Regions from separate parts of the Pseudoalteromonas sp. SWN29 genome, predicted to be linked through region 2. Evidence: predicted binding sites of a transcription regulator. Region 2 holds the regulator's gene; the other holds the start of a gene.
What was found. The regulator MetJ, encoded in region 2, represses methionine synthesis genes. The targets are predictions, from matches to a motif close to TAGACGTCTAGACGTCTA.
Positions count from the first base shown of each region.

Region 1: I6F53_RS05195 (methylenetetrahydrofolate reductase) is a predicted target of MetJ. The motif match lies at 1,622-1,639, and genes of this name have one in related genera.

Region 1 covers NZ_JADYXE010000009.1:41,983-45,418, forward strand. The annotation lists gene I6F53_RS05190 (M16 family metallopeptidase) at 1-1,423, opposite strand, end outside; gene I6F53_RS05195 (methylenetetrahydrofolate reductase) at 1,683-2,639, shown strand; gene I6F53_RS05200 (sensor domain-containing diguanylate cyclase) at 2,713-3,436, opposite strand, start outside.
Region 2 covers NZ_JADYXE010000001.1:158,247-161,682, reverse strand. The annotation lists gene I6F53_RS00680 (malic enzyme-like NAD(P)-binding protein) at 1-981, shown strand, start outside; gene metJ (met regulon transcriptional regulator MetJ) at 1,229-1,549, opposite strand; gene metB (cystathionine gamma-synthase) at 1,839-3,086, shown strand; gene metL (bifunctional aspartate kinase/homoserine dehydrogenase II) at 3,303-3,436, shown strand, end outside.

The DNA.
Region 1 (3,436 bases), on a different contig from region 2:
GCGCATTTAAATCAACTTCTTGCTCAAACCCTGGGGCTTTATCAAGTGCCGACATCGTTAATGTGGTACGTGCGTTATCGGTAAAGTATTTATTAGCAACGGCTTTAATATCTGCGCTGGTAATGTTATCAGCCGATTTATAAAGCTGGTTTATAACCTCAGGATCGCGCTCAAAATGCATGTAGCTTGCAAGGGTTGATGCAATCGCTTGCGACGAATCAAGGCCATTAATAAAGCTGTATTTAAGGTTTGATTTTAAATCACTCAGCTTTTGCTCATCAACAAGCTCTGTGCGTGCTTTTGCATAAGTGCGGTTAATGGCATCGCGCGCAGTGGCTAAATCGTCTGCGTTTTCTACTTTAACAAATACGTGTAATAAACCCGGATCTTTAGTCTCTGGGTTATAGGTAAACATTTGGCTGGCAATTTGTTTGTCGACCACTAGCTCTTGATATAAATCTGAATTATTTGAAAAATAAAGCTGTGAGATTAAATCAAGTGCTGCCCTGTCTTTTTTAGCAGGCTCCCACGCAGCGCCTTTGTACGATACAAGCAACCAATGCCCTGGTAGCGCTTCATCTTGCTGGTGCAAATATTTTGGTGCTTGTTGCACAGGCTCTGCTTTAATGTCAGCAACGTAGTTACCTTTTTTCCAGCTGCCCCAATGCTTTTTAACCATAGCCATTGTTTCTTCTGGCTCTACATCGCCCACAATTACAATCGATACATACTCAGGCTTATAAAATTTAGCAAAAAACTCTTTACCGTACGCCATTTGATCAGGCATCGCTTCTATGTCTTTAAAAAAGCCCATAGTGGTGTGTTTATACGTGTGCTTATCAAACGCTTCTTCGCGTACAGCGCTTAATAATTTACGAACTGGGCTCGCGTTGTTTTTTAAGTACTCACCTTTTACCGTTTGTGCTTCGGTTCTAAATTGCTCTTCGGTGTAGGTTAAGTTTTGAAAAATATCAGCTTCAAGCTCAAGTACTTTATCAAGATGCTGCTTTGAAAAGTTTAAATGGTAGTTGGTGTAATCGTTTGTTGTATACGCGCGGTTATCAACACCTGAATTTTTTAATATGTCTGAATACACATCTTCAGGGTATTTTTGTGAGCCTTTAAACATCATGTGTTCAAAAAAGTGAGCAAAACCTGTTTTGCCCTCTTCAACTTCGTTACGCGATCCAACCGATACCGGAATTTGCAGCGACACTACATCGGGGTAATCGGTTTTAACAACCATTACGCGTAAGCCGTTTTCTAGTTCTTCAATTAAGTAATCTTGTGAAAAAACACGATCATCAGCTTTATTTACTTGTTCTTGTTGTGCTGTTGTTTGCGTGCTTTGGTTTTGCTGCATTGCGCAACCGGTTAACGCCAGCGATACCGCTAAGCTGGTTGCTAATAATTTAAATTTCATTGTTGTCCCTTTTTAAATTGAGCAAATTTATTGTTAGATTTAACACTAACTCACCCTCGATTATGCCCCAAAGCCAATAAATATAAGAGTCCCAAAGGAATTTATTATGTAAACAACTGTGTCAATTATAAGTAATGGGAACATGCACTATGAATAAACATCATGTTAGTTGAAAAACTTTCATTAAATAAATCTATCTAGACGTCTAAATGGCTGCTATATTAAATCCATCAACACGCACTTGGCTGGAATGAGGATTATGGCTTTATCATTAAAAGAGAAAATAGAGGACACCAAGCAAGGTGTTTATCTTATTGGTACTACGCCGCCTAAAATTGGCACCGATAAAGCGCAATTAAAAACCATTGCAGAAAAGCTACTGGGTCGCTTACACGAAATTGAATACGACGGTGTAATAATTTACGACATTCAAGACGAAAGCAGCCGTACAAATCAAGATCGTCCATTTGCGTTTAAACAAACCGTTGATCCGCGTGAATACAGCCATTTAATTCGTAATTTATCTGCACAAGATGTGATTACTTATAAAAGTGTGGCGCAGCGTGGCGTGGGCGAATTTAAAGATTGGTTAAGTGAAACTAAAAACGACTACGATTTACAAAATGTAGTTTTAGTAGGTAGCCCGTCATCGGTAGGCGATATAAAGTTAAGCCTGCCAGATGCATATAAAGCATTGGCTGAACAATCAGATGATTTCTTTTTAGGTGGCGTTACTATTGCTGAGCGCCATTCAAGCAAACGAAATGAGCACGAACGATTAATAGAAAAAACAGCACAAGGTTGTCAGTTTTTTATATCGCAAGCTGTTTACGACGCACAAGCGACTATAGAGTTAATCACTAGTTACGCGCGTACATGTAAAGCACAAGGTATTACACCACAACGTATTATATTAACGTTTACCCCGTGCGGCGGCGAAAAAACCTTAGACTTTATGAAGTGGCTGGGTATCTCAGTGCCAGAAGCTACAAAATGGCGCATGCTTGATGCAGACAATACATTAAGCGAATCAGTGCGTATTTGCCGCGAAAACCTCGACTTAATAATTAAAAGCTGTGCGCATTTAGATGTACCGCTGGGTTTAAATATTGAAAGCTTAACAAACCGTAAAGAAGAAATTGACGCGTCAATTAACTTATATCGTTTACTAAAGGCTACAATGGAATTAAATCTAGCTGAGAAGCTAATAGCTTAAACAAATTAACACCCTTCTAGGCAAGCCTAATGGCTTGCTTTTTTATGGGCAAAGATTAAGTAAAATGCTTTTATTATTGTGCTTTTTTAGCGAGCTTATACGCTTGTTTATTTTTATACATTGCGTGGTCTGCATCATTTAATAGCGCTTCAAAGGGCTGCTTTTGTTTATTAGTAAAACTATAACCAATACTAAGCGATAAATCGCAAACCTCCTCTTTGAGTAAGGCTTTTGAGTACTCAGAGGATATTTTATCCATGATGTAGTTAATTTTACTTTTATCGCTTACTTGCATTACTGCAACAAACTCATCGCCACCTAAACGCCCTATTATATCCGCATCTCTTAAATGCGTTTTTAACGTATCTGCCAATATAATTAATGCTTTGTCGCCCACTTCATGTCCGCAAGTGTCGTTTAATTTTTTAAAGTCGTTTATATCAATAAACAAACAACACACGTCAAAGCCTAAACGTAGCGCTAAGTTAAGTTTTTGCTGGGCTAATAAGTTAAGTGCTCGGCGATTATAAATATTCGTTAATGAGTCTAACATGGCTATTTCGCGCATTTGCTCATAGCTATACACAAGCGCTAGGTCGTCTTCAATCAAATCACGTAGTTGTTCTATGAGTTCAAAGTATTCATCGGTATAGCTTGTTTTCTGAGTATCTTTTAAGCATAGCGTGCCAAATACTTCGCCTTCAGGCCAATGAATAGGTAAACCTAGGTAGGATTCAACACCATCTTCAACGACTTCTGGTAGGGTGTTCCATGCATCGTTATTGCTTGCATCATTA
Region 2 (3,436 bases):
CCAGTGATGGAAGGTAAAGCGTTATTGTTTAAACGTTTTGCAGGACTTGATTCTATCGATATTGAAGTTAAGCACAAAACAACAGAAGACTTTATTAATACGGTTGCCAACATTGCCGACACATTCGGCGGTATCAACCTTGAAGATATTAAAGCCCCAGAGTGTTTCGAAATTGAAAAGGCATTGATTGAACGTTGTAGTATTCCGGTTTTTCATGATGATCAACACGGTACTGCAATTGTAACGGCTGCTGGTATGCTCAACGCGCTAGAAGTACAAGGTAAATCAATTGAAGATGCAATTATTGTATGTTTAGGGGCTGGCGCTGCAGCAGTTGCGTGTATGGAGCTGTTAATTAAGTGTGGTGCACTGCGTGAGCACATTTACATGCTTGACCGTAAAGGTGTTATTCATACTCGTCGCGATGACTTAAACGAATATAAACAGCTTTTTGCTAACAATACGGATAAACGTACGCTGCAAGATGTAATTGCAGATGCGGATGTATTTGTAGGCGTTTCTGGCCCTAACTTATTAGCGGCTGAAGATTTAAAGCTAATGGCAGCAAAACCGGTTGTGTTTGCGTGTTCAAATCCAGATCCTGAGATTGATCCTGCACTTGCGCACGGCGCACGCAACGATTTAATTATGGCAACAGGGCGCTCTGATTACCCTAACCAAGTTAATAATGTTTTATGCTTCCCGTTTATTTTCCGTGGTGCACTTGATGTACGTGCAAGCGCTATTAACGATGAAATGAAAATTGCTGCAGTAGAGGCTATTCGTAGTATTGCCAAAGAACCTGTACCAGCAGAGGTTTTAAAAGCCGCTGGTGTTGATAAACTAGAATTTGGTGCGCAGTATATTATTCCAAAACCAATGGATCCACGTTTACTACCGCGTATAGCAAGAGCTGTTGCACTTGCTGCTGTTGAGTCGGGTGTAGCACAAATTGATTTACCAGAAAATTATATGCAATAAATCTACACAGTAGAGCTATGCAATAAAATTTAGACATAAAAAAACCTCAGTATTAACTGAGGTTTTTTTATGTCTTTGTAATATTTATACCAATTCCAATAAATAGCTGATCTATTTTACTTGCTAAAACAACCCATTTCTTTGTTGTAAATTTCGCAAAGGGAATAACCATTTACATCAATTTACGCCTAGAACTGAATTATTTTTTCGGCGTAAAATTTAGATCACATACTTAATGGAATTGGTATTATTCTTCGTTTAAAACAGGTACTTCTAGACCCATTTCTTGCATTATTTTTTTAACTTCTTCAGGTACTTTTTCTGCGTTATCTTTACGTAGGTCGTCGTCATTTGGTAAAGGTTGGCCAGTAAAAGCATGCAAAAACGCTTCGCATAGCAATTCACTATTTGTAGCATGGCGAAGGTTGTTGATTTGACGACGTGTACGTTCGTCAGTTAATACCTTTAATACATTTAGCGGGATCGAAACGGTGATCTTTTTAACTTGCTCTGATTTTTTCCCGTGTTCTGCGTATGGGTGAATATACTCACCATTCCATTTAGCCATAAGATGTATCGTTGCCTCAGATTATTAATTTCTCACACGGCATAAAAAGCGTGTAAATATGCGTGAAATTCTATCGATTTAAAAAAGATAGTCAAATAATAGATACAGATCTACCTTAATAAGCCTATTGTGAATGTAAATATAGGCGCACTTTAACAAACTTAATTGTGGCGTTAGTTATGGCTATCTTTATTTTTAGCCATCTAGAGCTTTAAAATACTTTGACTTATCAAAATGGATAACTTACTCTTTTAGACGTCTAAACATCCAAATTAATCAGGTGACGAATATGAGCGAAGAAAATAAAGCAACCATTGCTGTGCGTAACGGCGTTGATGCTGATAAACATCATGGAGCGGTAGTACCGCCAATCTATTTATCGACTACGTATTCGTTTGCCGACTTTGATACTAAACGCGAGTATGACTATGGTCGTAGCGGCAATCCTAATCGGGATATTTTAGCTGAAACGCTTGCTAAGCTTGAAGGTGGTGCTCGCGGCATAATTACTGCTACAGGCATGGCTGCCGTACATTTAGCTACTCAGCTACTTAACAGTGACGATACGCTAGTAATTCCACATGATTGTTATGGTGGTAGTTATCGTTTATTTACATCGCTGCAAAAACGCGGCTTACTAAAGCTCGAAATACTCGATTTAACAAAAGCAGAAAGCCTGCAACAAATTTTAGCAATTAAACCTAAGCTTATTTGGATAGAAACCCCAAGTAACCCAGTACTTCGTTTAACTGACATTAAAGCGGTTACCGATGTTGCAAAAAAATGCGGTGCATTGGTGGCTGCAGATAACACGTTTTTGTCACCGGCCTTACAAAATCCTATTAAGTTTGGTGTTGATATTGTGGTGCATTCAACTACTAAATACATTAACGGACACTCAGATGTTGTGGGCGGCGCTGTTATTGCCGCAACACAAGAGCTAGGCGATGAGCTTGCTTGGTGGGCTAATAACATTGGTATTACGGGTGCGCCTTTTGATAGCTATTTAACGCTGCGTGGTTTACGTACTTTAAATGTGCGCCTAAGGCAGCATCAAGAAAATGCACTGGCAATAGCTGAGTACTTAGAAAACTCTGAATTTGTAAGCCAAGTTTATTACCCTGGTCTTAAGTCACATCCTCAACATCAGCTGGCTAAAGCACAACAACTTGGTTTTGGTGGCATGGTTAGTTTTGATATTAAAGGCGATATAAACGACGCTGCGGCATTTTTAACTAGCCTTAAAACGTTTAGTTTAGCTGAGTCACTAGGTGGCGTAGAGAGCTTAATTTGTCATCCTGCAACCATGACGCACGCAGGCATGGATGCAACAGCACGTTTAGAGGCGGGTGTTGGCGATACGCTTATTCGTATTTCGGTAGGTATTGAAGATATACACGATTTAGTCGCTGATTTTGAGCGCGTGTTTGAACTTGTAAAACCAGGGCAAAATAAAAATGTTGGCCGTGTTGGCAAAGGTGCAGGCACTTCTGGTGGTAACGTTAAATTAAGTGCAGCCCGTCCGGCGCTTTGGTAAGTAATACCAATCCACAATAATACCTAATCAATTTGAGGGATTAAACCGGACGCTAACGTCGTTAAAAATTTCTGATATACGACTGCATGGATGCAGGAGGTAGAGCAATGCAGGAGCAATTAGTGATAACAACTAAATAACGAAATTTTTGCCTTGTTATCGGCACGGTTTTCTTACCTCAAAATAGACTACTTAATTAAGCGAATTGGTATAAATATGGTCAATTGTATACATAAATTTGGTGGCTCGAGTTTAAGCTCGAGCGATCGCTATCAAAGTGTAGCAAAAATAATAATTACGCATACTCAACCAGGTGATTGTGTGGTGGTATCGGCTGCGGGTAAGACAAC